DNA from 4 places in the Pelagerythrobacter marinus genome. Region 3 is predicted to be linked to each of the others. Evidence: riboswitches for the same ligand, from Rfam matches in the RefSeq annotation. Region 3 holds a riboswitch; each other region holds the start of a gene.
What was found. A riboswitch is a leader RNA that binds a small molecule or an ion and turns the genes downstream of it on or off. The one in region 3 is predicted to bind cobalamin.

Region 1 (7,928 bases), 790 kb from region 3:
CCCTGCGACTCTGGTTCCAATTCTTCTCCGGGGAAGTGGATTTCGCCGCTTCCTTCATCGCCGCTCACGTCATAAAATCCCACTCCGTGTTTGACAGCTAAACTTCGGACGAGGGGATAAACTAGTTCGGCTTCTGACCAGCGAAATCCCGCATAAATTACATGATGCCCGATGCAATAATCACCAAGCCGATCCTCGACCCCCGGTTTCATTAGATCTTGGTCGGTCACTGATTCCGGACCGTTCATATTCGGGTAGCTCTGGCGAATATCCTCGTACCATGCGGCGAGAGCCGCCGTGGTATTTGTTGGATCATCGTAGGAGTGACCCTCCGACCACTCCGCTTGATGATGGTACCATTCAACGAAAGCAGCCCGCTCACGCGGTGCAACCTCTGCGTCAAAAACCATCAAATCGTAGCTCATAGCGTCTTCCTCACGCCAGCGAGCTATCGATGCCCTTGCACGCTTCGAGCAGTTCCTTGACCGCGTCGACGCTGACCTGGAAGTTGGCCTTGGCCTCGTCGTTCAGTTCGATCTCGACCACGCGCTCGACGCCGTTCGCGCCGATCACGATCGGCACGCCGACGTAGAGGCCGTCGACGCCGTACTGGCCGGTCAGGTGCGCGGCGCAGGGCAGGACGCGCTTCTTGTCCTTGAGGTAGCTCTCGGCCATCTGGATCGCGCTGGTCGCCGGTGCGTAGTAGGCCGAGCCGTTGCCGAGCAGCTGGACGATCTCGCCGCCGCCCTTGCGGGTGCGATCGACGATCGCGTCCATCTTTTCCTGGGTGGACCAGCCCATCTTGATCAGGTCGGGCACCGGAATGCCGGCGACGGTCGAATACTCGAGGATCGGGACCATCGTGTCGCCGTGCCCGCCGAGCACGAAGGCGGTGACGTCTTCCATCGAGACGTCGAACTCCTCGGCCAGGAAGTGGCGGAAGCGCGCGGAATCAAGCACGCCGGCCATGCCGACCACCTTGTTGTGCGGCAGGCCGCTGAATTCGCGCAGCGCCCAGACCATCGCGTCCAAGGGGTTGGTGATGCAGATCACGAAAGCGTCGGGGCAGTTGGCCTTGATGCCTTCGCCGACCGCCTTCATCACCTTGAGGTTGATGCCGAGCAGGTCGTCGCGGCTCATGCCCGGCTTGCGCGGCACGCCCGCGGTCACGATCACGACGTCGGCGCCGGCGATGTCCTTGTAGTCGCTCGTGCCCTTGAGGTTCGCGTCGAAGCCTTCGACCGGGCCGGCCTGGCTGAGGTCCAGCGCCTTGCCGGCGGGCATTCCCTCGGCAATGTCGAACAGGACGACGTCGCCCATTTCCTTCATCGCTGCGAGGTGGGCGAGGGTGCCGCCGATCATGCCGGCGCCGACGAGGGCAATCTTTTTGCGGGCCATGGTTGAGCTGAGTGTCCTTCACGCTACGCGGGACAGCCGATGCCTGGCCGTGAGATGCGCGGCCCCCCTGTCCCGCGGGAAGGCCACGCGCGGCGAACGGCAGCCGACCTAGGCCGGGGGCAAACCGATTGCAACCCGGGAAAGTCGAGCGAAGTCAACTATCTTTGCAACTAGTTTGCAATTGCAATAGTACCGGCGTGTCCGGCAGGCGCGCCGTCAGATCGCGATCCGCTGCGGCGTCTCCTCGTCGCGCTCCTGCGCCAGCAGCATGGCGGCGAGGTAGTCGGGCACGGCGCGGCTGAAGTAATAGCCCTGGCCGAGCGTGCAGCCGGCTTCGCGCACGGCGGTGACCTGCTCGATCGTCTCGAGCCCTTCGGCCACGATCTCCATGTCGAGCTGCGCGCCCATTTCGGCGACCGCGCGGATGATCGCCTCCGTCCGGCGCGAGACATCGGGGCCGGAGACGAAGCTGCGATCGACCTTGATCTTCTTGAACGGGTACTTGTTGACGTAGGAAAGCGAGGAATAGCCGGTACCGAAATCGTCGAGCGCGAAGCGCACGCCGCGGGCCGAAAGGTCGCGGATGAAGGCATCGGTCGCCTCGCTGTCGTCGAGGAACAGGCTCTCGGTCACTTCCAGCTCCAGCCGCGTCGGGTCCAGCCCGGCCTCGCGCAGGGCGCTGACGATGCCGAGCGCCGCGCCCGGCGCCTTGATCTGGAGCGAGGACAGGTTGACCGCGATCGTCACGTCTTCGGGCCACTGCGCGGCGGCCTTGGCCGCCTGGGCCGTGATCCAGTTGCCCAGCGTCACGATCACCCCGGTTTCCTCGGCCACCGGGATGAATTCGTCGGGGCGCATCTCGCCCTTCTGCGGGTGGAACCAGCGCACCAGCGCCTCGAACGTGCGGATGCGGCCGGTCGCGAGGTCCACGATCGGCTGGAAGAAGATCGACAGCTCGTTCTTCTGGATCGCGCTGCGCAGTTCGGCCTCGATCTCGCGCCGGCGGGCGAGGTCGCGGCTCATCGAGCTGTCGAAGAAGCAGGTCTGCCGCCGCCCGTTGACCTTGGCGTGATAGAGCGCGAGGTCCGCGGCCTGCATCACGCTGTCGGCATCGGGCCCATCCTCGGGCAGGACGGCGACGCCCAGCGAGGCGCCGATTTCCAGCCGTTCGCCGTCGATCCGCACCGGGCGCATGATCTCGGCATGGACTTCGCTTGCCAGGCGCATGCAGTCGGCCCGGCTCTCGATCTCGCAGAAGACGATGAACTCGTCGCCGCCGAAGCGCGCGACCGTGGTGCCGCTGGGCGTGATTTCCTGCAGCCGCCGTGCCACCGTCTGCAACACGCGGTCGCCGACCGGGTGGCCGAGCAGGTCGTTCACTTCCTTGAACCGGTCGAGGTCGATCCAGATCAGGCCCATCATCTGGTCCTCGTCGATCTCCATCAGCTTCTCCACGATCTCGTGGTTCAGCCCGGCGCGGTTGGCGAGGCCGGTGACGGTATCGGTCCGGGCGAGCTGCTGCATCTTGGTCGCCAGCCGGGCGCTGGTTTCGGCCGCCGCGATATTGTCGCGCAGCAGATGGAACACGCTCATCGTGATCGAGGCCATGGCCGGGACCATCAGCAGGATCGTGATCGCGAAGACCAGGAAGGGCAGCGACTGGAGATAGAGGCAGGCGAGGCTGATCGGCACGCAGACCAGGACCAGCTGGCCGATCGCGATCACCGGGCGGCCCGCGTTGCGCGCGCAGATCGCGATGCCGTAACCGATCGCGTTGGCCGCCATCATCACCTCGGCCGCCGGATCGACTTCGAGGATCAGCGCGGTCGCCGTCGCCGTCCCCAGCAGGAGGGCATAGGTGAAGGCACCGACCTCGTAGATCTTTTCCAGCGTGCTGGTGCTGGCATCGCTGTCGGGCGAAATGCCGAACGCGAGCATGACGCGCACCGCCGCGACCAGACACAGCGCGGCGCTGAGCCCGTACATGGCCGTGGAATCGCTGACGTAGGCGACGACCAGCGAGGAGACGATCCCGCTCGCCGCGCCGGCGGCCAGGCTGCTCGGCTGGGTATAGAGGGTGCGAACGAGGATACGGCGGACGCGTTCGGACAACGCATCGCCTTTCTGGAAATAGGACAAGGCCCTGGTGACCTTCCCCCGGGGTTCGCAGCTCGCCATGAAGACACCGTTACCCCAAAATTGGTCACCGCATAGTTAAGAGGTGCCTTACACCCCTTGCCGGTGGCCGCTGGAAGGCGGTGGAAACCCTACTGCGGGAGGGTTTCGGGCGCCGAGGGCGCGACCCCCTCGGTCCGCAGGCCGGCGGCCGTCGTCCGCTCCAGACCGCGGGCGAGCCGCGCGTCGAGCGTGCGGCAGATGCCGTGCCACCAGTCGTACGATGCGCGGTCGCCGGCGAAGAAGGCGCGCTCGGCCTGGCGGCGCGCCTCGCGCGCGGCGCCCAGGCCATGGCGGGCGAAGTGGTGGAGCGCGGCATGCAGCATCCGGTCGTTGCCCCGTTCGGTGCAGTTGTCATTCGCCGCGCGACCGGGCTTGCGCCGGCTCAGCGCGCGGGCAAGGGGGCTCTGCGTCGAACGGCGCGATGCGGCGAAATGGACCGTCATGACAAGGTAGGCCTTCCGGTATGCTCTTCGCGGCTGACGGCAAAGGCGGGTTGCGACTTGCGCGCCGCTCTAGGCGCGGCAGCCCTAAGCAGGGGTTTTGCCCTAGGGTTTCCGCCGCTTTAACGATTTGCGCCCGATCGGGGCGCAGGCCCCAGAGCAAAGGGGCGCGAGCGACCGGCTGGCAAGAAAGCCTTGCGGGAAAGACTTGCGAAAAGCCCTTCCGAAAAGGCCTCAGGGGCGGGCGATCCAGCGCCCGCTGTTCGCATATTCGGGCTTCACCCCGCCGCCGCCCGGCAGGTTGCCGCCGGCGGCGTCGGCCGCGCCTTCGCCCGGTCGCGCGGCCTGCCCGGCAGGCGCGGGGCCGGGGGGGAGGGGCGGATTGGCGGCGCGCGTGTCGAGAACGGCCCGGCCCGGCGCGGGCACGTCGCGCGCGGCGGCGAGCGCGGCGCCGGCGGCATCGCCGCGCGGGGCGGCCGCGACCGGCTCGCTCCCGCGATAGGCGGCGGTAAAGGCGGCCGGGCGTCCGGCCGATCCGCGCCAGCGGTAGAACCGGTGCGCGCCGATCACCCCGACGGTGTCGAGGCTCGGCGCCCAGTAGGGGTTGATCCAGATCGTGTGGTAATGGGTCGCCAGGCCGACCGGGGCATAGACGTCGCCCGAAAGCGCCTGCCGCGCGACCCGCAGCGCGCGGTCCCAGGCCGCCTTGACCGGCCTGCGCGCGAGCGAGCCGTCGCAGGTGAAGGTGAACTGGCAGCCGGTGCTGCGCTCGCTGCCCTGAAAAACGACGCCGCACACGCTGTTCGGATAGGTCGGGTGCGCCACGCGGTTGAGCACGACCTGGGCGACGGCTTTCTGCCCGCCCAGGGTCTCGCTCGCCGCCTCGTAATAGACGGCGCTGGCCAGGCAATGCAGCGCGCGGGCGCGGTCGATCGCGCTGCCGCCGCCGATGAAGCTGCGCGCGGCCGGGCCGGCGGTGCGCGCCGCGGCCAGTTCGGCCGCCTCGCCATCGCCGGTGCCGGTGGGGTCGAACACCGCGGCGAGGTCGTCGCGCGCCGACGGCACGACGCGCGGGCTGTCTTCGAGGAAGTAGAACGCCGAACCGGGGAACGAATGGCCGGCGCGTTCGAACGGCATCGGGCGGACGGTTTCTGCCGGCGCGGGCTGGGCCGCGGGCTGGCCGAACGCGTGCCAGTCGTCCGGCGCGGCCATCGCCGGCACGCCCAGCGCCGCGGCGACCGCGAGGATGCGCCGCCCGCGATGCCGCCCGGCCGGGCCGCCGCGCAGCAGGCGCGACCAGGCGCTCGCCGGCTTGCGGCGGGTGCGATCGGTCCTGGCCGGGCCGTGGTGCAAGCTGCGTCCTTTCGGTTGTCCGCCGCCGGGTGCGGGCGCGCCCCGGGCGCGTAGCAGCGCAAATGATGAACTGCGAACGCGCCGTCTCCCCCGTCCCTTGGCGGGACAGGTCGCAAGCGGCGGTTAAGCGGCGTGGCTAGCGAGAGGTTAACGCGCGCCCCGCTTGCCCGGGCCCGACGGCGCGGCTAAGGGCCGCCGCACGTCACGGGTTGTCCGCCCGCCCGCAAGGCGGCGGACCGAAGAGGGAAGGGGGTAGAAGCCCCCGCTGCCCCCGCAACTGTGACCGGGGAGTGCCCGTTCGGCAAGCCACTGGGGAACCGGGCCACCGGCAAACCGGGAAGGCGAAGCGCGGCGCGTCGATCCGGGAGCCAGGAGACCTGCCCGCCGACGGTCGTTCGTGCTGCCGGGCGGGGTGTACCGGAAGCAAGCGGAAGGGGCATGCGCCCCCGTTCCGTCATGGGCGACATTCGTTCGTGACAGGAGTATCCCATGCGTAACCACTTGATTTTCGGCACCAGCATCCTTGCGCTCTCCGCGCCTCTCGCAGCGCAGGACGCAGCCGACCCCTATGGCCAGTTCCGGCCCGAAGAGACCGAGATCACCGTCACCGCCACCGGCACCCGGATCGAGGTGGAGGACACCGGCCAGCCGGTCACCGTGATCGGCCGGGACGAGATCGAAAGCGTCCAGGGCGCCGACCTGACCCGCGTGCTGGAGCGCGTTCCCGGCCTGTCGTTCAGCCGCAACGGCGGCCCCGGCGCGGTGACCGGCGTGCGCCTGCGCGGGGCGGAGGGCGAGCAGCTCCTCGTCATCGTCGACGGGGTGCGCGTGTCCGACCCGGCGGCGCCCGGCGGCGGGTTCGATTTCGGCAACCTGCTCGCCACCAACCTCGGCAAGGTCGAGGTCCTGCGCGGGTCGAACTCCACGATCTGGGGCTCGGACGCGATCGGCGGGGTCCTGGTCGCCAGCACGCGCAGCGAAACCGGGCTGGAGGCGAGCGCCGAGTACGGATCGCGCGATACGCTGACCGGCGCGGTTTCCGGCGGCGTCGGCGGCACGGCCGGGTTCCTCGGCGGATCGGCCAGCTATTACCGCACCGACGGCTTCTCCCAGGCGGCCAGCGGCACCGAGCCCGACGGCTTCGAGCAATGGGCCGTCAACGGCCACGGGCGGCTCTACCTCACCCCCGGGTTCGAGGTCTTCGCACGCGGCCGCTGGGCCGAGGGCGACCTCGATCTCGACGGTTTCCCGCCGCCCGATTACGCGCTGGCCGACACCGAGGATACGCAGCACACGCGCCAGTACTCGGCATCGGCCGGCGCGGTCTACGACGCGGGGCCGCTGTTCGTCAGCGCCGCCTATTCCTTCGCCGATACCGAGCGCGCGAACCGCAGCGAGGGTGTGGACGATCCGACTTTCGCCAGCGACGGCCATTCGGACCGGGTCGAGCTGCGCGGCGAATGGCGCCCGATCGGGCCGCTGCTGGTCAATTTCGGGGCGGAGAACGAGTGGAGCGACTATCGCACGCTGACCGACGACGCGCGGCACAGCACGCGGATCTTCGGCGCCTATGCCCAGCTCGGGATCGAGATGGGGCCGCTTTCGGCCCATGCCGGCGCCCGGCTCGACGATCACGCCCGCTTCGGCAGCGAGACGAGCTTCGGCGCGGACGTCAGCTATGCCCTGGCCGGCGACCTGCGCCTGCGCGCGAGCGTGGGCGAAGGGTTCAAGGCGCCGACGCTCTACCAGCTCTATTCCGATTACGGGAACGAGGCGCTCCAGCCCGAACGCAGCACCAGCTACGACATCGGCCTGGTCCACGGCGACCGGTCGCTGTCGGGCACGCGCTTCTACGGCGCGGTCACCGCGTTCCGCCGCGATGCGCGCAACCAGATCGAGTTCGCCAGCTGCTGGCAGAACCCGGCCCCGCTCTGCGCCGATCGCCCGTTCGGCTTCTACGACAATATCGGCCGCGTCCGGGCCGAGGGGATCGAGGTCGAACTGGGTGCGCGCCCGTCCGATCGCTGGGTGACCCGCGCGGTCTATGCCTGGGTCGATACCGAGAACCGCACCGCCGGTTCGGCGAACGAGGGCAATGTCCTCGCCCGCCGTCCGCGCCACACGCTGACGCTGTCGGCCGACTGGGAAAGCCGGCTGGCCGGGCTCACGCTCGGCGGCGACGTGCGGCTGGTGAGCGATTCGTTCGACAATGCCAGCAACCTGACGCCGCTGGACGGCTATGCCCTCGCGGGCCTGCGCGCGGCGCTGCCTTTCGGCGAGCGGTTCGAGCTGTTCGGCCGGGTCGAGAACCTGTTCGACACCGAATACCAGACGGCGGCTGGCTATGCGACGGCGGGCCGCAGCGCCTACGTCGGCGCGCGCGCGCGGTTCTGATCCGCCGCAAAGTCTGAAGCACGAAAAAGCGCCCGGCCTCGCGGTGAGGCCGGGCGCTTTTCTGTTTCGCTCTCTCTCCGTCTCGCGTCATGCTGAACTCGTTTCAGCATCCATCGCGCCTTCATGGGCCGAGTCCCGACGGGGCGGAATGGACCCCGAAACGAG
Region 2 (7,928 bases), 640 kb from region 3:
GCTGTTCGTGCCGATCGCGGCGAGCCAGGCCGCGGCCCCGGCACGCCCGGTCATCGCGCGCGGCGAAATGGTTTCTATCGCGGTCCAGGGCAGCGGGTTCACCGTCTCGCGCCAGGGCGAGGCGCTGGAAGCCGGCGCGGTCGGCGACTGGATTCGCGTGCGCCCCGCGGGCGAGAAGCGCGAGGCGATCCGCGCCCGCGTGATCCAGCCCGGCCGGGTCGGCATGGATTTGCCGTAAGACCCCTTAAACATCGGCCGCCGGTGCCGTTATCAGTCCCGCTACAGCAACGGAGCGGACCGATGGACCGGATCGACATGCAGGCGGCAAACGGGATCGCGGCGCGACTGAGAACGCGCAGCGCGGCCCCCGTCGCCCGGGCGGAGCAGGCCAGGCCGGCGGCACAGGAAGCCGATCGGGCCGGTGCAGGCGCGCTCGACGCCGTCGCCCAGGCCCGCGGCGAGGCGCCGATCGACGGCGAACGCGTCGCCGGCATCCGCGCCGCGCTCGACAACGGCACTTACCAGCTCGACCCCCGCAAGACCGCCGACGCGATGATCGCCGCGGGCTTCCTGCCGAGGAATGCGAAATGACGACCGAACACGCGACCCTGCGCGACAGCCTGCGGCAAATGCTTGCCCTGCTTGAGAACGAGCGGCAGGCCCTTGCCGCCCTCGATCTCGACAGCATCCTGTCGTCGAGCGACGGCAAGCTCGAACTGTGCGAGGCGATCGAGCGCCAGGCCCATGGCCCGCTGGACGAGGAATGCCGCGGCCTGCTCGACGCGGTGGCGCGGCTCAACGCGGTCAACCGCAAGATCCGCAACCTGATCGCCGCCAATGTCGAGGCGCGCCTCGGCGCGCTGGCCGGACGGATCAGCCTTTACGGATCGGGCCGGCCGATGGTCGCGCGCGAGGCGCCCTACACCGCCTGACCGCCGCACGGCGGGCCGCCCAGGCGGGCCTGCGCCCTTTTTGGCACACCTCTTGCTTGAGACCCGGCGAGTTCAACCACGCCGGGGGCAGTCTTGCCAGAGGTCACATCAGTTCAGCGCAGCGCGGCATCGGGCGACGCCGTCCAGGCGTCGATCGCCCGCGCTTCTGCCGCGACCGGGGTCGATTTCGACTACCTGCTCGCGCAGGCGAAGATCGAATCCAACCTCGAACCCCAGGCCCGCGCCCGCACCTCGAGCGCATCGGGCCTCTACCAGTTCATATCCTCCACCTGGCTCGAGACGCTTGATCGCCACGGCCGCACGCACGGGCTGGACTGGGCCGAGGCGGCGATCACGCGCAGCGGCGGCCGGGCGACGGTCGGCGATGCGGGCCTGCGTTCGCAGATCATGGCCCTGCGCTTCGATCCCGAGGTCGCCTCGCTGATGGCGGCCGAGCTTGCGCGCGACAACGCGGGCGAGCTGCGCGGCTTCCTGGGGCGCGAGCCCGACCATGCCGAGCTATACCTCGCGCACTTCCTCGGTGCCGGCGGCGCCAAGAGCTTCCTCGGCGCGCTGCAGGACAACCCGCTGACGCCGGCGGCATCGCTGTTTCCCAAGGCGGCCGAAGCCAACGGGGCGATCTTCTACAAGGGCGGCCGCGCGCGTTCGGTGGCCGACGTGATGGACCTCGTGCGCGGCAAGGTCGAACGGGCCAAGGCCGGCGACGGGATCGCGCCCGGCATCGCCCCGGCGGCCGGTGCGGCCCTGCCCGCGCCCCTGCCCGCGACCCCGGCGGCGGCCTTCACCCAGGCCCGGCGCAGCTTCGCGGGCGAGCCCGCGGATGGCGGCCGCCCGGCGCCGCGCCCCTCGATGGCAGAGACCCTGCAGGCGACGTTCGGCGGGTCCGGCGCGCTCGGCGGCCGGGCCGCCCGGCAGGTCAATGAAGCCTACGGCAAGTTCAGGGCGTTCGGGCTGTGACCTGGCGGACCTTCCTCGCGCCCTCGATGGCGCTGCCGGTCGGCATTCTCGCGGTCATCGTGCTGATGGTCGTGCCGATCCCGCCGGCCATGCTGGACCTGTTCTTCGTCCTCAACATCGCGCTCTCGGTCGCGGTGCTGATGGCGGCGATGAACGCGGAAAAGCCGCTCGATTTCTCCTCTTTCCCCTCGGTCCTCCTGTTCGCGACGCTGATGCGCCTGGCGCTCAACGTCGCCTCGACCCGCGTCGTGCTGATGAACGGGCACGAGGGCGAAGCCGCGGCGGGCAAGGTGATCGAAGCTTTCGGCGCCTTCCTGATCGGCGGCAACTTCGCGGTCGGCCTGTTCGTCTTCATGATCCTGATGATCATCAACCTGGTCGTCGTGACCAAGGGGGCGGGCCGCGTCTCCGAAGTCTCGGCCCGTTTCACGCTCGATGCCCTGCCCGGCAAGCAGATGGCGATCGACGCCGACCTCGCCGCCGGCCTGATGACCGCCGACGAGGCCAAGGCCCGCCGGCGCGAGATCGCGACCGAGGCCGATTTCTACGGCTCGATGGACGGTGCCAGCAAGTTCGTGAAGGGCGACGCGATCGCCGCACTGCTGATCCTGCTGGTCAACATCATCGCCGGCTTCGTTCTGGGCATGGCGACCCACGGCCTGACCGCGGGCGAAGCGGGCCAGGTCTATGTCACCCTGGCCGTCGGCGACGCGCTGGTGGCGTCGATCCCGGCGCTGCTGCTGTCGATCGCCGCGGCGGTCATCGTCACCCGCGTCGCGGATTCGCGCGACCTGACCGGGCAGATCGGCGGCCAGCTGGCGGAGCCGGGTATCTGGCTGCCGGTCGGCTGCATCCTGGCCGCGATGGGCATGATCCCGGCCATGCCGCAAACCGTCTTCCTGCCGCTCGCGGCGGGGGCCTTCGCGCTCTGGCGAATGCTCAGCAAGCGCAAGAAGTTCGTGCCCGCCGAAGAGCCGGAGCCTGCCCCCGATCCCACCCGCATCGCGATCGGCGACGTGTCGGAACAGGCGCTGGTGACGGTCGAGCTCGGCTTCGGGCTGGTCCACCTGGCCGACGAGAAGCGCGGCGCGCCGCTCGTCGCCCGGTTGACCGGGCTGCGGCGCCAGCTGTGCCAGGCTTTCGGCTTCGTCGTCCCGCAATTCCGCATCAAGGACAGTTTCGACCTCGCGCCCGATGCCTACCGCGTCACGCTGGGCGGGGCGCCGCTCGGCACCGGCAAGCTCAAGGCCGACCGGATGCTGGCGATCGACACCGGCGAGGCCGGCCGCCTGGCCGAAATCCCGGGCGAGGCGACGCTGGACCCGAGCTTCGGCTGCCCGGCGATCTGGATCGAGCCGGCGGCGCGCGATCTCGCGGTTGCCGAAGGCTACCTGGTGGTCGATGCCGAAAGCGTCGTGGCGACCCACGTCAACCAGCTGCTTTCCGCCCGGCCGCAGGAGCTGCTCGGCCCCGACCAGGTGCGCGAGCTGCTCGACATGGTCCGCGAACGCAACGCGCAGCTGGTCGAAACGATCACCCCGCAGCCGCTGTCGCTGGCCGCGATCACCCGCCTGCTGCGCGCGCTCCTGGCCGACGGGATCACGCTGGCCCACCCGATACCGGTACTGTCCAGCCTGTCGCAGGCGGCGCAGCAGACCACCGACCACGAAAGGCTGGTCGACATGCTGCGCGCCGACCTCGGCCCGATGCTGGTCGGCAGCCTCTGCCCGCCCGACCAGCGCCTGCCGGTCATCACCCTGGCCGCCCAGCTGGAGGAAATGGTCGTCGGCGGAATGCAGGACCCGGCCAGCGGCGCAATCGTGATCGAGCCGGACCTGGCCCGGTCGATCGGCGAACGGATCGCCGCAATCATGGCCGAGCGGCCCCATGGCGCGGGCGCGCCGGCGCTGATCGTGCAGCCGCGCGCGCGCCGCCCGCTCGCCGGCCTGCTGCGCCTGCGCGCGCCGGGCTGCACGGTCCTGTCGATCAACGAATTGCCCGTCTCCCAGCCGATCGAGGTGATCGCGGTTGTCGGGGGCGAGGACGATGGCGCCGCGCAGGCCCCGCCCGCGCAGCCTGGCGCCCAGGCCCCGGCCCAGGCCGCCGCAGAGGCCGGCCCGCAGGACGCCGCACAGCCGGGGCCGGGCGCAGGGCCCGCAGCGGGCATGGAGATGAAAACGGAGGCGATGGCCGCATGAAGCTCGATCATACCCAGTTCGCCGCGGCGGAAGCCTATCGCGGCAACGTCGGCGACCGGGTGACCCGGTTCCTGCCGATGGTCCGCAAGCTCGCCTGGCACCTGTCGGGCAGCGGCGGCCCGACGATCGACGTGGACGACCTGATGCAGGCCGGCCTGGTGGCCCTGACCGAGTGCGCGCAGAAGCACGATTCGCCCAGCGACGACGGTTTCGCCGCCTATGCCAAGCTGCGCGTGCGCGGGGCGATGGTCGATCTCCTGCGCAGCGCCTCCCCCGACTCGCGCGGGGCGCGCAGCCGCCGGCGGCAGCTCGAGACAACGCGGGCGAAACTGCGCCGCTCGCTCGACCGTGAACCCTCGGCCGCCGAGCTGGCCGAAGCGCTGGAGATGCCGGTGAAGGAATTCCTGCAGTACGAACGCGATCTTGCCGAGACGCGGCTTGCCTCGCTCGACGAATGCTACAGCGAGACCGACGCCGCCTTCGCCTCGGCCGAGCCGGACGCGGAGCGGCAGGTCCTGCAACAGGAAGACCGCGAAAGCCTGGTCGCCGCGCTGTCGGCGCTGGGCGAGCGGCACCAGCTGGTCATCCAGCTCTACTTCGTCGAGGAACTGAACCTGTCGGAAATCGCCGCCGTGCTGGATGTCAGCGTGCCGCGGGTCCACCAGCTCAAGGCCGCCGCGCTGGCGAGGATGCGCAAGGCGATGGAAGCGGCGTAGAGGCCCACCTTCGCGGCCGGGGAAAGATTGACAAGCCCGCGCCGCCGCCGCACTGGTCGGAGCGACGGTTCCGCGCGCGCCCAGGCACGCGCGGCGAAGAGGGAAGCCGGTGCAAGGCCGGCGCTGTGCCCGCAACTGTAAGCGGGGAGCCCCGGGCCACCGCGTCACTGGCCGCCCGCGCTTTCATGCGGGCGCGGCCGGGAAGACGGCCCAGGGCGCCGATCCGCGAGCCAGGAGACCTGCCGTCGCGTCGTTCGTCCGGGGGAGCCGGGTCAGCTCCAGCCGACGGGAAACCGCGTTTCCCGCAGCAGCGACAGCCACCGGCCGGGTTCCCGGCGCCGGGCCCTGCCCGGCGGGCCATGACTGTCCAGGGCCGCGCGGGGGACCGGAATCCCCCTGCCGGGCCACCGCCGGGGAAGTGCAGCCCATGCCATGGATGTCGCGCATCGCCTGCCGCGCCCGGCGCGCCGCGCGGGCGCTGGCCGTGCTGCCCGCGATCGTTCTGGCGGCCTGCGCGGGGCCCCCGGCGCAGGTAGAGCGCCCGTCCGGGCCGCCGCAACGGATCGTCAGCCTCGATTACTGCGCCGACCAGTACGTGCTGCGTTTCGCCGAGCGCGGCGCGATCGCGGCGCTTTCCCCCGATGCGGCCAAGCCCTTTTCCTACATGCGCGCGCAGGCCCGCGGCCTGCCCACGGCGCGCCCGCGCGCGGCGGACATTGCCGCGCTGCGGCCCGATCTGGTCGTGCGCTCCTACGGCGGGGGGGCGGACGTCGTGCCGTTCCTCGCCGATCTCGGCATCCCGGTGGTGCAGATCGGCTTCCCGCAGACCCTGGCCGAGGTGCGCGCGGAAGTGGTCCGCCTGGCCGATGCCCTCGGCGCGCCCGAAGAAGGGCGACGGGTCGCGGCAGCGATGGATCGCCGCCTTGCCGCCCTGCCCCCGCCCGCCGCCGGGCGCGCGCCGGCCGCGCTCTACATGACGCCGGGCGGCGTGACCTCGGGCGAAGGAACGCTGGTTCACGAGGTCCTGCGCGCAGCGGGGCTGGCGAACTTCCAGGACCGGCCGGGGTGGAACGCCCTCCCCCTCGAACGGCTCGCCTACCAGCGGCCCGACGTGATCGCGGCCGCTTTCTACGACGGCGCGACGGGGCAGACCGACCGCTGGAGCGCGGCGCGCCACCCGGTGGCCCGCGCGCAGCTGGCCGAACGCCCGGTCGTCGCGCTCGAAGGCGCCTGGACCAGCTGCGGCGGCTGGTTTCTCGTCGATGCGATCGAGGCGCTCGCCCGGGCCCGAACCGGGGTGAGCGAAGGGGCCACGCGGTGAAGGCGCGCACGAACATTGCCCTCGGCGCCCTCCTTGCCGGGGGGATTTTCCTCGCGCTCCTCCTCGGCTCGGTCGCCCTCGCGCCAGGCGCGGTGCTGGGCGCGCTTGCCCTGGGCGGGGAAGCCGGCGACGTGCTCGTCGTCTGGCAGATCCGCCTGCCGCGCGCGCTGGCGGCGGCCATGGTCGGCGCGGCGCTGGGGATGAGCGGCGCTGCGCTGCAGGGGCTGCTGCGCAATCCGCTGGCCGAACCGGGCATTCTCGGCGTCTCGGCCACGGCCGCGCTGTTCGCCACTTTCGTGCTGTTCTTCGGCCTCGCCGGCACGGGGCCGCTTGTCCTGCCGCTGGCCGCAGTGGCCGGCGCGCTCGCCGCGACCGTCCTGGTCGGCATTGCCGCGCTGCGCGCGCGATCGGCGGTCACGCTGATCCTCGTCGGGATCGGCCTGTCCAGCTTCTCCGCCGCGCTGATGGCGCTGCTGATGAACCTCGCGCCCAATCCCTTCACCCTGGCCGACATGATCAACTGGACCCTGGGCACCGTGGCCAATCGCAGCTTCGCCGATCTCGCCCATGCCGCGCCTTTCTTCGTCCTCGGCGTCGGAGTGCTCCTTGCCAGCCGGCGCGGGCTCGCGGCGCTGACGCTGGGCGAGGAAGCGGCCGAGGGGATCGGCCTCGACCTGCGGCGGCAACGGCTCGCGGTGATCCTGGGCGCGGGGCTGGCGACCGGGGCCGCGGTCTCGCTGGCCGGCGCGATCGGCTTCGTCGGGATCGTCGCGCCGCACCTGGTCCGCCCGCTGGTCGGCCACGACCCGGCCCGCCTGCTCGTGCCGTCGGCCCTGCTCGGCGCGCTGGTGCTCGTCCTCGCCGACATCGGGGTGCGACTCCTGCCGACCGATGCCGAGCTGCGGCTGGGCGTGGTCGCCGCGCTCGTCGGCGCGCCGGTCTTCGCCTGGATCGCGGCGCGCGGGGGACTGTCGCGATGAGCGTGCTGGAGGCGCGAGGCCTGTCGTTCGAGGCGGGCGGGCGGCGGCTGGTCGCGGAGGCGAGCTTTCGCCTCGCGCCCGGCACGCTGACGATGCTGATCGGGCCCAACGGCTCGGGCAAGTCCAGCTTGCTGCGGCTTGCCCTCGGCCTGCTGCCGCCAAGCGCGGGAAGCGCGACGATCGACGGGGCCGAGGTGCGCAGCCTCTCCCCCGCCGCGCGCGCCCGCAAGGTCGCCTACCTGCCCCAGACGCGCCCGCTGGCCTGGCCGGTCCCGGTGCGCGACGTGATCGCTCTCGGCCGCTTTGCCCACGGCGTCGCCCCCGGGCGGCTGGCGGCCGACGACGCCCGCGCGGTGGCGCGCGCGATCGCCGCCTGCCGCCTGGCGGGGCTGGAGGACCGCGCCGCCGATACCCTGTCGGGGGGCGAGCTGGCCCGCGTCCACCTCGCCCGCGCGCTCGCGGCCGAGGCACCCCTGCTGGTCGCGGACGAGCCGGTCGCGGCGCTCGATCCGCTCTACCAGCACGAGGTCGCGGCGCTTTTCGCCCGGGCCGCCCGCGCGGGGCACGGGGTGCTGACCGTGATGCACGATCTGGCGCTGGCTGCCCGCTATGCCGACCGCCTGCTGTGGATGAAGGACGGCGCGATCGTGGCCGACGGCACGGTGGAGGACACGATGAGCCCGGCGCGCCTGGCGGATGTGTTCGGGGTCGCCGCCCGGATCGATCGAAGCGCCGACGGCCTGGCGCTGGCCGTCACCGGCCCGGCCTGACCTGCGAAAGCCGCGCGGCGGCGGCGGCAACGA
Region 3 (7,928 bases):
ACCAGCGGCGGGTCCAGCGCATCGTAGGTCTCGACGATCGTGAAAGTGGGCGACGGAACCTCGCCGCGGTGGCCCAGCGCGGCGATGATCGCGCGGGCCAGCGTGGTCTTGCCCGCGCCCAGCCCGCCCGAGAGCGCGACGACGTCGCCGGCCCGCAGCTGGCGCGCGATCGCCTGCCCCAGCCGCTCCATCGCCGCGAGATCGGGGAGGTCCAGGGTCGCCGGGCCGGTCATGGCAGGCGGATCGTCGCCGTCGTGCCGGCGCCCTTGCGCGAGGCGATGTCGAGCGTGCCGCCCTGCGCCTCGACCAGTTCGCGCGCCAGCGGAATGCCCAGCCCCTGCCGCCGCTCCAGCCCGCTGCCGTCGCGGGTCTTGCGCAGGCCATCGAGCGCATGGGCCAGTTCACCCGCGGTCATCCCCCGGCCATTGTCCGATATGACCACTTTCACCCCGTCCGGCTCGCGCGTCAGGTTGACGAGGATCCGCCCGCCCTTGTCGGTCGCGGCGATCGCGTTGTCGAGCAGGTGGCCGATCGCCCGGCCGAGCTGGCGCGGATCGGCATCGACTTTGCCGACCGAGCTGCCTTCCAGGTCGAGATTGAGGCCGCCGGCAAGGATCGCCTGCTCGCGCTCGCGCACGATCCGCGTGACGAAGGGCATCAGGGCGATCCGCTCCTTCGTCACCGGCAGCAGGCCCGCCTCGCTCTGCGAGAGGTCGAGCACGTCCTCCACCTGGTCGGTCAGGCGGGCGACCGAATCGAGGATCGCGCGGACATAGTCCTTCCCCTGCTCCGAAAGCTCGCCCGCGGCTCCGCTGTCGAGCAGTTCGGCAAAGCCGCCGATCGAGGTCAGCGGGGTGCGGAATTCGTAGCTCATGTTCGCAAGGAAGCGCGTCTTGACCTGGTCCGCCTCTTCCAGCGCCATGTTGCGTTCGCGCAGCGCCTCTTCCGCCTTCACCGAGTCGGTGATGTCGAGCACGGTCAGCAGGCCGTTGCCATCGGGCAGCGGGACGCCGGCGAATTCCAGCGTGCGCCCGTCCGCCAGCTGTATGCGCCCGCCCTTTTCCTTGCGGTCGAGCGTGGCGGCGCGGATCACCTCGCCCACGGCCCTGGCCTGGGCCGGCCGGGCAAGATTGGGGGCCAGCGCCTCGATCAGGCGGTCGGCGGCCGGGTGCCGGTCCATCAGGTCCGGGTCCAGCCCCCAGGTCCCGGCGAAGCTGCGGTTCCACAGCTGCAGGTGCCCGTCGGGCGCGAAGACGGCGAGTGCTTCGAACAGGCTGTCGAACGTGGCCGTGCGCGTGCGCAGCAGGGTGTCGCGCGTGGCAGATAGCGCGAGCTGTTCGGTCCGGTCTTCCGCCACCAGCACCAGCCCCCCGTCGGGCATCGGGTTGCCGACAACGCGCAAGTGGGTCTTGTCCGCCAGCGGCCAGGCTTCCTCGCGCGGCTCGTCGGCGCTGAACCACTCGGCATGTTCGCGCCGCCAGGCGGGAAAATCGCGCACGACCGGGGTCTTCCCGGCATCGCGGGCATCGCTGAGGAACCGTTCGAAATCGAGACCCGCGGCGACCGTGCCCGGGGTGACGCCGAAAATGCGCCGGAACGGCTGGTTGGCGAACGTCAGGCGGCGGCGCGCGTCGAACTGCGCGACCCCGACCGAAAGCTGGTCGAGGATCGAACGCTGCGCCTCGCGGAAGGCGCGGAATTCGCGGGCCAGTTCCTCCATGTCCTCGATATCGATCGCGTATCCGGCAATGCCCTCGCGCCCCAGCGGCAGGTCGCTGACCCGCAGCGAGCGCCGCTCGCCGGCCACGGTCGCTGTCACGATCCGCTCTATCGGAGCGTCGTGCTCGGCCGACTGCAGGGCCACCTGCGCCGCGGAAAGACCGTCCACCTGCTCGACCAGTTCGAGCTGCCGATCGACCGCGTCGGCGGCATTGGCCGCGCCGACCGCCTCGACATAGGCGCCGTTGACCAGCCGCAGCCGGGCGTCGGTGCCGCGGAACCACATCGGCATCGGCGCGGCCTCGATCAGGCCGACGAGCGCGGCGAAATCGCCCTGCGCCCGCGCCGCCTCCTCGCGCAGGCGGGCCAGTTCGCTTTCGCTCTCGCTGAAATCGAACACCCAGATCAGCGCCGCCCCGCCGGGCGAGACCTGCGGGTCGGCCAGCGCGCCACGCAGGGCCAGGCTACGCTGCGATCCCGGCGGGGTCAGGGCCATGCGGAACGGTGCGGCGGTCTTCTGCGCGCGGCGAACGTGCCGGGTCAGGTCTTCCAGCTGATCGCGCGAGAGGCCCTCGCCCCCGCTGCCCGACAGTTCGCTGAGATAGGCCGGCAGGCGGTCGAGGCCGAACCAGCCGGCCAGCCGTTCGGACGCCTCGATCCGCATGTCGGCACGGACCAGCAGCGGGATCGCCGGCGCCTCGTCGATCATCCGGGCGAGCCTGCGGGCCGCCTTGCGGCTCGTTTCCGCCGCCCGCGCCTTGGCCGCCGCCGCGATCATCAGCCATGCGGCGCCGGCAGTCCATGCTGCCAGCAGCAGCCCGATCAGCGCCAGCGCGGTGGGGGAAAGGTCCATGCCGGTCAGCTATGCGGCAAGCGCCCGCGATGCAACGCCAATCCTGCCGCGCTCGCCCCGGGTGCTCCCGGCCGCCCCGGCGGGCGGCCCGGCGGCAGGGGCCGGGCGAATGCCCGCCGCTCGCCGCCGGGCGCCAGCGCGCGTCAGTAGCGGTAGTGCTCGGGCTTGAACGGCCCTTCCTGCGGGACGCCGATATAGTCGGCCTGCTTCTGGCTCAGCCTGGTCAGCGTGACGCCGAGCTTCTCCAGGTGCAACGCGGCGACTTTCTCGTCCAGGTGCTTGGGCAGGACGTAGACCTCGTTGCGGTATTCGTCCGACTTGGTGAACAGCTCGATCTGGGCCAGCGTCTGGTTGGTGAAGCTGGAGCTCATCACGAAGCTCGGGTGGCCGGTGGCGCAGCCGAGGTTGACGAGGCGGCCCTTGGCGAGGACCAGGATCGACTTGCCATCGGGGAAGGTCACCAGGTCGGTGCCCGGCTTGATTTCCTTCCAGGTGTAGTTGTCGAGCGCGGAAATCTGGATCTCGCTGTCGAAGTGGCCGATGTTGCACACGATCGCCATGTGCTTCATCGCCTTCATGTGCTCGGCCGTGATCACGTCCTCGTTGCCGGTCGCGGTCACGAAGATGTCGCAGCGGCCGACCGCTTCTTCCATCGTCACGACTTCGAACCCGTCCATCGCCGCCTGGAGCGCGCAGATCGGGTCGATCTCGGTCACCATCACCCGCGCGCCGCCGTCGCGCAGCGAAGCGGCCGAGCCCTTGCCCACGTCGCCGTAGCCCGCCACGCAGGCGACCTTGCCCGCCAGCATGACGTCGGTCGCCCGGCGGATCGCGTCGACCAGCGATTCCTTGCAGCCATAGAGATTGTCGAACTTCGACTTCGTGACGCTGTCGTTCACGTTGATCGCCGGGAACGGCAGCTTGCCCTGCTTGGCGATCTGGTACAGCCGCATGACGCCGGTGGTCGTTTCTTCGGAAACGCCCTTGATCGCCTGGACCGACTTGGTGAGATAGCCCGGCCTGGCCTTGACGAAAGCCTTGAGCGCGCGCTGCATCTCGATCTCTTCGGCGTTCTGCGGCGCGGGCATTTCCTCGCCCGCCTCGATCCGCGCGCCCCAGAGCGCGAACATCGTCGCATCGCCGCCGTCGTCGAGGATCATGTTGGCCGTGCAGTCGGGATCGTCCTCGCTCGACCAGTCGAAGATCTTGCCGACGTAGTCCCAGTAATCGGCCAGGCTTTCGCCCTTCACCGCGAAGACCGGCACGCCGTTGGCCGCCATCGCCGCGGCGGCGTGATCCTGCGTCGAGAAGATGTTGCAGGTCGCCCAGCGGACCTCGGCGCCCAGCGCGGTCAGCGTTTCGATCAGCACCGCGGTCTGGATCGTCATGTGCAGCGAGCCGGTGATGCGCGCGCCCTTCAGCGGCTGCGCCTCGCCATATTCCTCGCGCAGGGCCATCAGGCCGGGCATCTCGGTTTCGGCGATCGCGATCTCGTCGCGGCCGTAATCGGCGAGGCTGATGTCCTTGACGATGTAATCCTGCTTGGCGTCGGCCACGGAATTCTCCTGAAATCTGCTGTCTGGCGGCGCGCAGGGCGCGCCCGTTTTCCTGCCCGCGGATGTAGCGACGGCCCTGTCGCGAAGCAAATATAAAGCGATCTTTATATCCTTTGCCGTTGCCGCGCGCACCGCAGGCTCTATATCGGCACGCGAACGGACGGGACGACGAAAGGATATTGCGAGATGACGATTTCGGTTGGCGACAGGATTCCCGATGTGACGCTGGTGAAGGCGACCGACGAGGGTCCCGAGAAAGTCCAGGCGGGCGAATACTTCAAGGGCAAGAAAGTTGCGCTGTTCTCGGTGCCGGGCGCGTTCACCCCGACCTGCTCGGCGCGCCACCTGCCCGGCTATGTCGAAAAGGCCGGCGACCTGAAGGCCAAGGGCATCGACGAGATCGCCTGCACCGCGGTCAACGACGCCTTCGTCATGGGCGCCTGGAACAACCAGGCCGGTTCGTCGGACGTGACCATGCTGGCCGACGGTAACGGCGAGTTCGCCCAGGCCACCGGGCTGACGATGGACGGCAGCGGTTTCGGCCTCGGCCAGCGGGGTCAGCGCTATTCGATGATCGTCGAAGACGGCGTGGTGAAGGAACTCAACGTCGAACAGCCGGGCGATTTCTCGGTCTCGAGCGCGGAGCACATGCTCGGCCAGCTCTGACCGCAACGGGGGACGGGCCGGCCGTGGCGCCGGCCCGATCCGAACCGAAACACGCGCCCAGGTTCCCCGGCCGCGCGCCGGGGCGAAGACGGGAAGCCGGTCCGAATCCGGCGCTGCCCCCGCAACTGTAGGCGGAGAGCGACGGCCGACGAAGCGCCACCGGGCCCACCCCGGGAAGGCCAGGCCGATCGCGACGACCCGCAAGCCAGGAGACCTGCCCGGGCGCTGCAAACGAACCACCGGCGGGGTGTCCGGTCGGGTCGCTGGCAGCCGGAGCGCCCGCCCGCGCGGCCGGCTGCACGTGCCCGGTCGACGCATTGCCGCCATGTGAAGGAGGCGACGACGATGACACCCGGGCAGATCACGCCAGCACAACCGGCCGCCCAACCCGGCCCGCCCGTGCGCCTGGTGGACATGGTGTTTCCCGGCGACACCAACCATCACGGCACGCTGTTCGGCGGGGTCGCCCTGGCGCACATGGACAAGGTCGCCTTCCTCGCCGCTTCGCGTCATGGCCGGGCGCCGTTCGTCACCGCGGCATCGGAGAAGATCGACTTCGCCGCGCCCGCGCACGAAGGCGACATGGTCGAGGTGACCGGGCGCGTCGTGCGGGTCGGGGCGTCCTCGCTCGACGTCGAGGTGGAGCTCGTGGCCGAAGCGCCGGTCAGCGGCGAACGGCGGCTGTGCACGCGCGGACGGTTCGCGATGGTCGCGCGCAAGGGGCCGGACACGCGCCTTCCCCTGCCCCCGCTCGCCGCGCCCCCCGGGGCGCACGGCGACGCGAAAGAGGACGTGGATGGCCATGGCGGGGCGCCGCTGCGCATCCTCGACATGGTCTTCCCGGGGCAGACCAACCATTACGGCACGCTCTATGGCGGCGACGCGCTGCGGATGATGGGCAAGGCGGCCTTCATCGCCGCCACCCGCCACGTGCGCCAGGTGCTCGTCATGGCCTCCTCCGACCGGATCGATTTCGTCGCACCGATCGTCGAAGGCGACATCGTGGAACTGGTGGCGCGGGTGAAGATGACCGGGCGCAGCTCGGTCCGCGTGGCGGTGGAACTGTGGTCGGAAGGCGTGCTGACGGGCGAACGCCGGTGCGCGGCGAGCGCGCTGTTCACCCTCGTCAGCGTGAACCGCGAAGGCCGCCCGCTGCCGTTCAGTATCCCATCAGCTTGAGCACTTCCTCGCGGCTGCGCGGGTCGTCGAGGAACGTGCCCATCATGCGGCTGGTGGTCATCGTCACCCCGGGGGTGCGAACGCCGCGCGCGGTCATGCAGCTGTGGCTCGCCTCGATCACGACCGCCACGCCCTGGGGCTGGAGATGTTCCCAGATGCAGTCGGCCACTTCGGCGGTCAGCCGTTCCTGCACCTGGAGCCGGCGCGCGAACCCGTGGAGGACGCGGGCGAGCTTCGAGATGCCGACCACGCGGTCGGTCGGCAGGTAGGCGATCGCCGCCTTGCCGATGATCGGCGCCATGTGGTGTTCGCAGTGGCTCTGGAAGGGGATGTCCTTGAGCAGGACGATCTCGTTGTATCCGCCCACTTCCTCGAACACGCGGCTGAGGTGGATCGCGGGATCTTCGGCATAGCCGAGGCAATACTCCTTCCACGCGCGGGCGACCCGGCTCGGCGTGTCGAGCAGCCCCTCGCGCTCCGGGTCGTCGCCGGCCCAGCGGATCAGCGTGCGAATCGCCTCCTGCACCTCGTCGGGAACGGGGGGCTTGCCCCGCGATACGTCTTCGTCCGGCCCGACCAGGCTGCTCATAATCCGATCCTCTTTCGTGTCCGTTTCGCGCGGCGCGCGGCGCGCCGCAGCATGCTCCCCTTGCGGAAAAGTCCGCCCTTGGCAAACGGCTCGAACATCTCGTCCGGCCGTTCGGGGTCGAGCATGCCCGATTCGGCCAGGGTATCTTCCACCCCGTTGAGGTCCGGCACGTCGTAGGCGCGCAGCGAACGGTCTTCCCCCTGGCCGTGCTCGGCGATCAGGCGGTGCATCGACGGGTCGCGCTCCAGCAGGCGGGCGACCTCCTCCGCCTCGAGCCCGCAATGCTCGCCCAGCAGCGAATGGCGCAGCGCGGCGATCGCGGGGCCGACGTGGCCGTTGGCCGGCCGCTGGCAATCGATGAAGACGTCGCATTCGCTGTCGAGCCCCATCGATCGGTTGTTGAAGTTGGCCGAGCCGATCCGCAGGATCTCGTCGTCGATGATCGTCACCTTGGCGTGGACGTAGATCGGCGTGTCGCCGGTATGGGGCACGTAGATGCGGAAACGGTCCTTGTGGTCGAACTCCGCCAGGCATTCGATCATCCGCACCCGGGCGTGGTCCATCGCCTGCTGTTCCAGCCAGCCCTCGGCCGTCTTGGGCTGGACCATCACGATTTCGGGCGGGTCGTCTTCGCTCAGCCGCTCTCCGATCGCCTCGGCGATGCGGCGCGAGGTGAAATACTGGTTCTCGCTGTAGATGAACCGGCGCGCGCGGGCGATCTGCGCGAGCAGGAGTTCCTCGATCTCGCACACCCGTTCCAGCCCGTCGTAGCGGGCGCGGGTGCGGGCAATGCCCAGCTCGACGTCCTCGAACTGGACCGCGAGGGCATCGGGCCACAGGCTTTCGCCGGGTATCGGCACCTGGTCGAGGTTCTCGCCCCCGGCCCGCTCCCACCGTTCGCGGCTGAGGATGCCCAGGACCCGGGCGGCTTCCCCCTCGAACATCATCGTCGCGTCGTGCCACGGGCCATAGCGCCTGCCGTGCGGCCGGCGGCGGCGGCGATCGCGCTCGAGGTGATCGCGCGTGTCCCACCGGTCCTGCGTCATGTCGATGCCGCCGCACACGGCCAGCTTGTCGTCGATCACGGCGATCTTCTGGTGGTGCGAACAGCCGACCGGGTGGTGGGTATCGAACTTGAAGGTGATCCCCTTGTGCGCGGCCATCCGCGCCAGGTCCACGAGCATGTATCCGCGCGCGAAAAACTGGAACAGGCCAAGGCTCCATTTCAGCACCCGGATTTCCAGCCCGTCGCGATGGCGGGCGAGCCACATCAGGAAACTGCCCAGGCGGCGGGGATAGTTGCGGCGCAGGATGCGGTGAAACCACCTGCGGCCCAGGGCCAGGTGGATGCGGGTGTCGAAATCCC
Region 4 (5,445 bases), 770 kb from region 3:
ACCGCCGGCCGCCTCGATCAGTTCGGGCACCCAGTTTCCTGCCGCCATCAGCGGATCGATCCATTCGATCGCGGCGACGCTTGGACGATCTATCCTCCGCCCTCGGTTTTCGGCCAGCCCTGCCATGCGCCGTCTCAAGCCGTCGACCACCGAAGATGTCCGCTCGGACAATCCCGCCGCTTCGGCGACCTTGGCGAAATCGCCCCACACATCCTCCAGCGTGTCGGGCGCCAGCGAGAGCAGGACCGGTGCGGTTCCGGTCCACTCGCTCAGTGCCTCCTCCAGATCGGCAGGGGTAACCGCGCAGACCGCGCATTGCGACTGCGTCAGGATGAGGTCGGGCCGCAGGTCGCGCAGCAGCGCGGTGTCGACCTCGTATACCGACAGACCCTGCCGCACGATTCCCTGAACCCGGTCGTCGATCTGGCACGACGTCAATCCCTTCTCCAGCTTGGTGGACGTGACGACCGGCAACCCCTTTACGGATGGCGGATAGTCGCATTCGTGAGAGCGACCTACGAGGTTCTGTCCCAACCCGAGCGCGACGGCGATCTCGGTCGCGCTCGGCAGGAGAGACACTATCCGCGGATGCGCCATGTCAGGCGAGCCGCAGCCGCGGCGTGGGTCCGAAGAGTTTTGGAGCGGTGCTGGTAAGGATCCAGTAGGCGCCCGAAAGTCCTGCGAACCACAGTGCATCGTTCGCGAAGATCTGCCCCACGATCGGCATCGCGAAGGTCTCGGTTCCGCCTACGACCAAAGTGAGCCCGAAGAGCGCAGCCTCGTAGACGAAGAATCCGATCAGAAAGGCACTCAGCGTCCGAAACGAACTCAGCTCGTCACGTTCGCCCATGACGGCGGCACCTGCAAGCATTGCCAGAACCGATGCGATGCCGAGCGCACCGCCCCAAGCGAACGCATAACCCGTATGCGGGTAGCCGAGAACGGTGAACCCCAGCACCTGGTTGGTCGCCCAGATCGCGAGGATCGTCGCCAGCGCGAGCGAGCGGTGCATGGTCGCGGCGGTCACGATCGCCAGAGCCACGAACGGCATCATGCAGGCGGCGGCCAGCGATCCGCCCACGGTCGCCAAGGCGAGTGTGACAGGCCATGCGAACCTAGCAGCCTCCGACTGCGCCGTGATTTCATCCGTCATCGAAATTCTCCCTAGAAGCGTGCGCGCGCGCCGACGGCGAACGAGCGTCCCGGCGTCGCGAAGCTGAAGACATCCTCGTAGTCGGCGGCCGTCAGGTTCTCGACCCGGCCGAACAGCTCGACATTATCCATGACCCTCACGTCGGCGGCGACGTTCAGCAGCAGGTAGTCGTCCAGTTGCACGCGAACCGGCACGAAGGAGGGATCGATGAAGGCGCTGTCGATCGTCTCGCCATTGTAGCGCGCGACGAGCGTGACCCCTCCCGCATCCCCGGGAACGCGCCAGTCGACGGCCAGACTGGCGGTATGCGAGGGCCGACGTACCTCGCGCGTGCCATTCTCGCGGGAACGCAGATAGGTGTAGGCTCCATTGACGCGCCAGGCCTCGCCCAAGCGCGCCTCGCCGGACACTTCGACACCGTTTCTTTCAGAGACGGTGTCGCGATTGCTGGGGCTGGCGACGAAGTTCGGGGGCGGAAAGGAAGTGAAGATCTCGTCGTCCAGTTCGCTTTCGAAATAGGTGACCCCAATCGAAGCGCGCTCACCGAACAGCGATTGGTCTATCCCGATCTCCCATCCGCTCGACTTCTCGGGCCTCAAGTCGGGATTGCCTATAAAGCGACCGTCGACGAAACCGTAGAGTTCGTAGAACGAGGGGTTCTTCACCCCCGATCCTGCTGCCCCGCGCACCCGCGTAGCCGCAGCGATCCGATAGCTCGCCTGAAGTCTGTAGGTCGTCGTATCGGCGAACTGGTCGTTCCAGTCCCTGCGAATCGAGGCGGACGCGCTCGCCCGGTCTCCCAGATCGATCGCATACTGGCCGACGAGGCCGATATTGTCGATCTGCCGACGACCGGTAAATGCGAAGCCGGTCGGATCGGTGTTACGGAACCGTTCGCGTTCGACGTCGAGAGCCGCCGTGACCCGGTGTGTGAGACCGCCAGCTTCGATACGCAACGTCGTATCGTAGGACCCTTTCAGCCTCTGCCCTTCACTGCCGTAGCTGCGTCCAGTCGAAGCGAAACCGTCGCGCCGGGTGTCCGCGATCTGTGCCGACAGCGCATGGGTCCAACGATCGTCGAGCAGGTCCACCTCGCCCCGCACCAGCGCGTAGACAGCCTCGTTCTGGAAACGGTTGCCGGGGCTATCGACCTGGAATCCGAACGTCGGGCTTGCCGGATCGGAATCGCTGTCGTTGAATTCGGCATCGGTGCGTGCGTAGCGCAATACGCCGGTAAGGCGTGCATCGGACGTAGGCGCGAACGTCGTCTTGAGAGACACCGCACCGCTGTCGTTCGCAAGGTCGCGCGTGCCGCCGCGGGCGCCTGGCGTGCCATCGGTGGTGTTGAGCGTGGCGGACAGCGCATAGTCGAGATCGCCGCTATATCCGGCGATCCGGGCAGCACCGTTCAGCGTGCCGAACGAACCGGCTTCGATACGCGCGGCCGCCCCGGGAGCATCGCGGCCGCCGAGCGTGATGTACTGGATGACGCCGCCGATCGCGTCCGATCCGTAGATCGCGCTCTGCTGCCCGCGCAGCACCTCGATCCGCGCCGCCTCGTCGGCGATGAGCGTTCCGAAATCGAATTCGCCAGCGTAGGGGTCGGACACCTCGATCCCATCGATCAGGACGAGCGTATGATTGGCTTCGGCCCCTCGCAGCCGGATCTGCGTCTGGCCGGGAACCCGCCCGACCGCGACACCCGGGACGTCGCGCAGCACGTCGGACACCTCGCGCACTTGCCGCCGATCGAGGACCTGCTGGTCGAGGATCGTGACCGATCCGCCAACCTGATCGATCGGCACGGGATCGGTCGCGCGGTTCCCGGTAACGACGATCGAGGTCGTGGAGGTTTCAGGATCGGCATCGGGATCGATCGTTTGCGCGAGCGCCGGACTTGTCAGGAATGCGGAAGACAGAAGCAATAAATGAACGTATTTCATAGACACGAATTTCCAGGGCGCCAGGCGACTTGGCCGGAGCGTCCGCGCAAACGCGGTCGACGAGACTGCCAGGGGACGGACGCGTGCATCCCCCGGCGGTCCTGCCGATGCGGCTCCAACCGCTACTCGTCGCCCAGACGAAATTCGTTTCGCGCCCGGCCAATCCCATGAGCCCGGCAAGAGCGACACGCACCGGTCGGTCTCCTGGCTCACGGGTCACTGCACGCGACATACCTTCCCAGACGGACATCGCCGCCCAGTGGTCGTGGAGCGAACCCCACTCATGTCACGCGCTCGCCGCTTACAGTTGCAGGGACAGCCGCAGAATTGGCCCGGCAAGACCTCACTGCGTTCCCGTTACCGGCACGCACTATCGGCGAGCGATTTCGCCGACGCTGGACGCTCTAGACTTCACCCGAATGTTCGGCAAGCATGAGCTTGCATAGTCGAGCGACCAATCAGCGCGCTCACTCGGGAGCTTGAAGAACGGATGGCTGGAAGAACTATCGGTGCTGTAACGGCGGACTTAAGTTGGTAATGTTGCCCGGACCAAAGTGGGAAACGCCATTGGAGGCCAGAACCTGGCTCATCGAACAGCGCCGCGTATTGAAGTGGTCCCATAAGGACGTGGAGAAAGCCTTTTTTTCATGCGCGGTCAAAAGTGATCTTTATATTGGACCCGGCGGAGGCAGCAGATTTGATCGGGCTACGGAAAAGCGCGTGGCTCGATTCGAACGGGAAGGCGACGCTATCCCGGATTGGATGTTCTGGATGCCTCTTGTCGTTCAGCACGCGCAGGTCGCGTATGAAGATCGCTGGGACTGGGAACGCGAGAACATCCCGCAACACAGCGATGTCAGGCGCGAGCGCGAAGAAGAGGAGTATTACGCTCGGCTGTTCGAGCTCAACGATCAGGAGATCGCTCTCTTGTCTCGCTTTCGAGAAATGGACCGCGACGAGCGCGAGGTTCTCGGGGCGATGCTTGAACCACAAACCTTTTGCAAAATCAGAGCTTCACTGGCGCGAAACTCCAACGGCTCGAAACTCTAAGCGGGCCATTCGCTTCAAGGTAGTTTCGAGCAGCCGGCGCACGGCGATCAGTCTGTGTCATCCGGCCAATCGTCATAGCTGTCCGGCAGATGGCTCAGATCCTCAGGCGGGGTCATGAACTCTTCTCGCTCCATCTTCGTCATCATGTCGGTCCGGATGCTCTTCTGCAACTGCTCGTCCCAATCGGGAATTGCAGAAATGCGCACCAGCATCACTTCGACTTCACCGTTATCATAAATCTCGAACGTCCGCGTCTTCGCAAGTTCGACATAATTGCCGAGATCCTGCGCGAGCTCGTCGACCGAGATGCGAAAACATGCATGTGGTTTCATGGGATCAGAACCTTTCGATTGCTTACAACAATCCCGCCGACCGCTGAGCCGTGTGGGCGATGCGGTCGGGCAGGCAAAAAGGTTCGTGAGCGTGATAGCCAATCGGGCGCGGAATGGAAGCCCCGCTCGCAGCTTTCGATGAAAGCGCGCTCTTCTAGCGTTCGAGCTGACGCATCAGATACCCCGCGCCTGCCGGCGTGACATTCACAGCGATCGCGAGCTTGTTGCGTGTCAGCGAAGGCAGTGCGACCCGCAGCTCGGCCGCTTCGGCGAGCCGACTGCGCCTGGTCCGCTGGAAACGCGTGCGCAGATCGCCCACATCCCGCTCCATCCGACAAAGCGACCGATAGGCGGCGGGAGCTTGTTCGGCGATGCAGTCCGCGACCGCCGCGGTCCATTCCTTCGCCGAACCGCACAGGAACTTCTGTCGCGGTACCAGCGAGGGAAGCGTATGCGCCGACAGTCCTGACCGCCGCAACATGGCCGGGACCATGAGGTAGGCGAGCCAGGCCTTGGGATGGTCGTGGTTGAAAGCGATCTCACGGCCGTCCGGTAGCCAAGCGACCAGGCGGGTGTGATCGGCGGACCTGTCGATCAGTCGACCCATCTCCGCCATGCGTGCGCCGATCGAGGCGAGCGTAGGTTCGAGGTCGGGTTCTTCCGCCATCCGTCGCAGCGCCCGCCACAGCGGGCCGTAGTGCACGAGATCGGCATTCGCCCAGATCGCCGCTTCGCGCTCCGGATCGATCAGTGAACCAAGCAGACGGCGGACTTGGCGGGCGTGCGGACCTCGGTCCGGTTCGAGACTCTCGAGGAAGTAATGGACGATCGCGACGACGCTCAGCGGATCGTTGCGCCCTTCGCCGCTACGGGGCGGCAAACCTGAACCGGCGAACCAGGCTTCGATATGGTTGGCGTCGATCGGCACGCCGGCGTTGCATGCGGATCTGGCGGCGCCCTCGAAACG

Region 1: it holds a riboswitch for cobalamin, as region 3 does, so the genes downstream of both, T8T98_RS05075 (TonB-dependent receptor plug domain-containing protein) here and T8T98_RS09010 (acyl-CoA thioesterase) in region 3, are expected to answer to the same signal.
Region 2: it holds a riboswitch for cobalamin, as region 3 does, so the genes downstream of both, T8T98_RS12295 (ABC transporter substrate-binding protein) here and T8T98_RS09010 (acyl-CoA thioesterase) in region 3, are expected to answer to the same signal.
Region 4: it holds a riboswitch for cobalamin, as region 3 does, so the genes downstream of both, T8T98_RS12900 (TonB-dependent receptor plug domain-containing protein) here and T8T98_RS09010 (acyl-CoA thioesterase) in region 3, are expected to answer to the same signal.

Annotation. Positions count from the first base shown of each region.
Region 1 covers NZ_CP139719.1:1,055,638-1,063,565, forward strand. The annotation lists gene T8T98_RS05050 (hypothetical protein) at 1-425, opposite strand, end outside; gene mdh (malate dehydrogenase) at 436-1,398, opposite strand; gene T8T98_RS05060 (putative bifunctional diguanylate cyclase/phosphodiesterase) at 1,615-3,510, opposite strand; gene T8T98_RS05065 (hypothetical protein) at 3,666-4,019, opposite strand; gene T8T98_RS05070 (cell wall hydrolase) at 4,251-5,369, opposite strand; cobalamin riboswitch at 5,559-5,768, shown strand; gene T8T98_RS05075 (TonB-dependent receptor plug domain-containing protein) at 5,859-7,763, shown strand.
Region 2 covers NZ_CP139719.1:2,493,943-2,501,870, forward strand. The annotation lists gene T8T98_RS12265 (flagella basal body P-ring formation protein FlgA) at 1-238, shown strand, start outside; gene T8T98_RS12270 (flagellar biosynthesis anti-sigma factor FlgM) at 301-591, shown strand; gene T8T98_RS12275 (hypothetical protein) at 588-932, shown strand; gene T8T98_RS12280 (lysozyme family protein) at 1,026-1,910, shown strand; gene T8T98_RS12285 (flagellar biosynthesis protein FlhA) at 1,937-4,108, shown strand; gene T8T98_RS12290 (sigma-70 family RNA polymerase sigma factor) at 4,105-4,824, shown strand; cobalamin riboswitch at 4,873-5,085, shown strand; gene T8T98_RS12295 (ABC transporter substrate-binding protein) at 5,252-6,145, shown strand; gene T8T98_RS12300 (FecCD family ABC transporter permease) at 6,142-7,125, shown strand; gene T8T98_RS12305 (ABC transporter ATP-binding protein) at 7,122-7,895, shown strand; gene T8T98_RS12310 (DUF1289 domain-containing protein) at 7,879-7,928, opposite strand, start outside.
Region 3 covers NZ_CP139719.1:1,849,522-1,857,449, forward strand. The annotation lists gene tsaE (tRNA (adenosine(37)-N6)-threonylcarbamoyltransferase complex ATPase subunit type 1 TsaE) at 1-233, opposite strand, end outside; gene T8T98_RS08995 (sensor histidine kinase) at 230-2,572, opposite strand; gene ahcY (adenosylhomocysteinase) at 2,716-4,128, opposite strand; gene T8T98_RS09005 (peroxiredoxin) at 4,315-4,794, shown strand; cobalamin riboswitch at 4,837-5,030, shown strand; gene T8T98_RS09010 (acyl-CoA thioesterase) at 5,140-5,973, shown strand; gene folE (GTP cyclohydrolase I FolE) at 5,954-6,562, opposite strand; gene T8T98_RS09020 (phospholipase D-like domain-containing protein) at 6,559-7,928, opposite strand, start outside.
Region 4 covers NZ_CP139719.1:2,623,973-2,629,417, forward strand. The annotation lists gene T8T98_RS12890 (cobalamin-binding protein) at 1-597, opposite strand, end outside; gene T8T98_RS12895 (hypothetical protein) at 599-1,153, opposite strand; gene T8T98_RS12900 (TonB-dependent receptor plug domain-containing protein) at 1,165-3,309, opposite strand; cobalamin riboswitch at 3,274-3,505, opposite strand; gene T8T98_RS12905 (hypothetical protein) at 3,664-4,146, shown strand; gene T8T98_RS12910 (hypothetical protein) at 4,194-4,478, opposite strand; gene T8T98_RS12915 (hypothetical protein) at 4,633-5,406, opposite strand.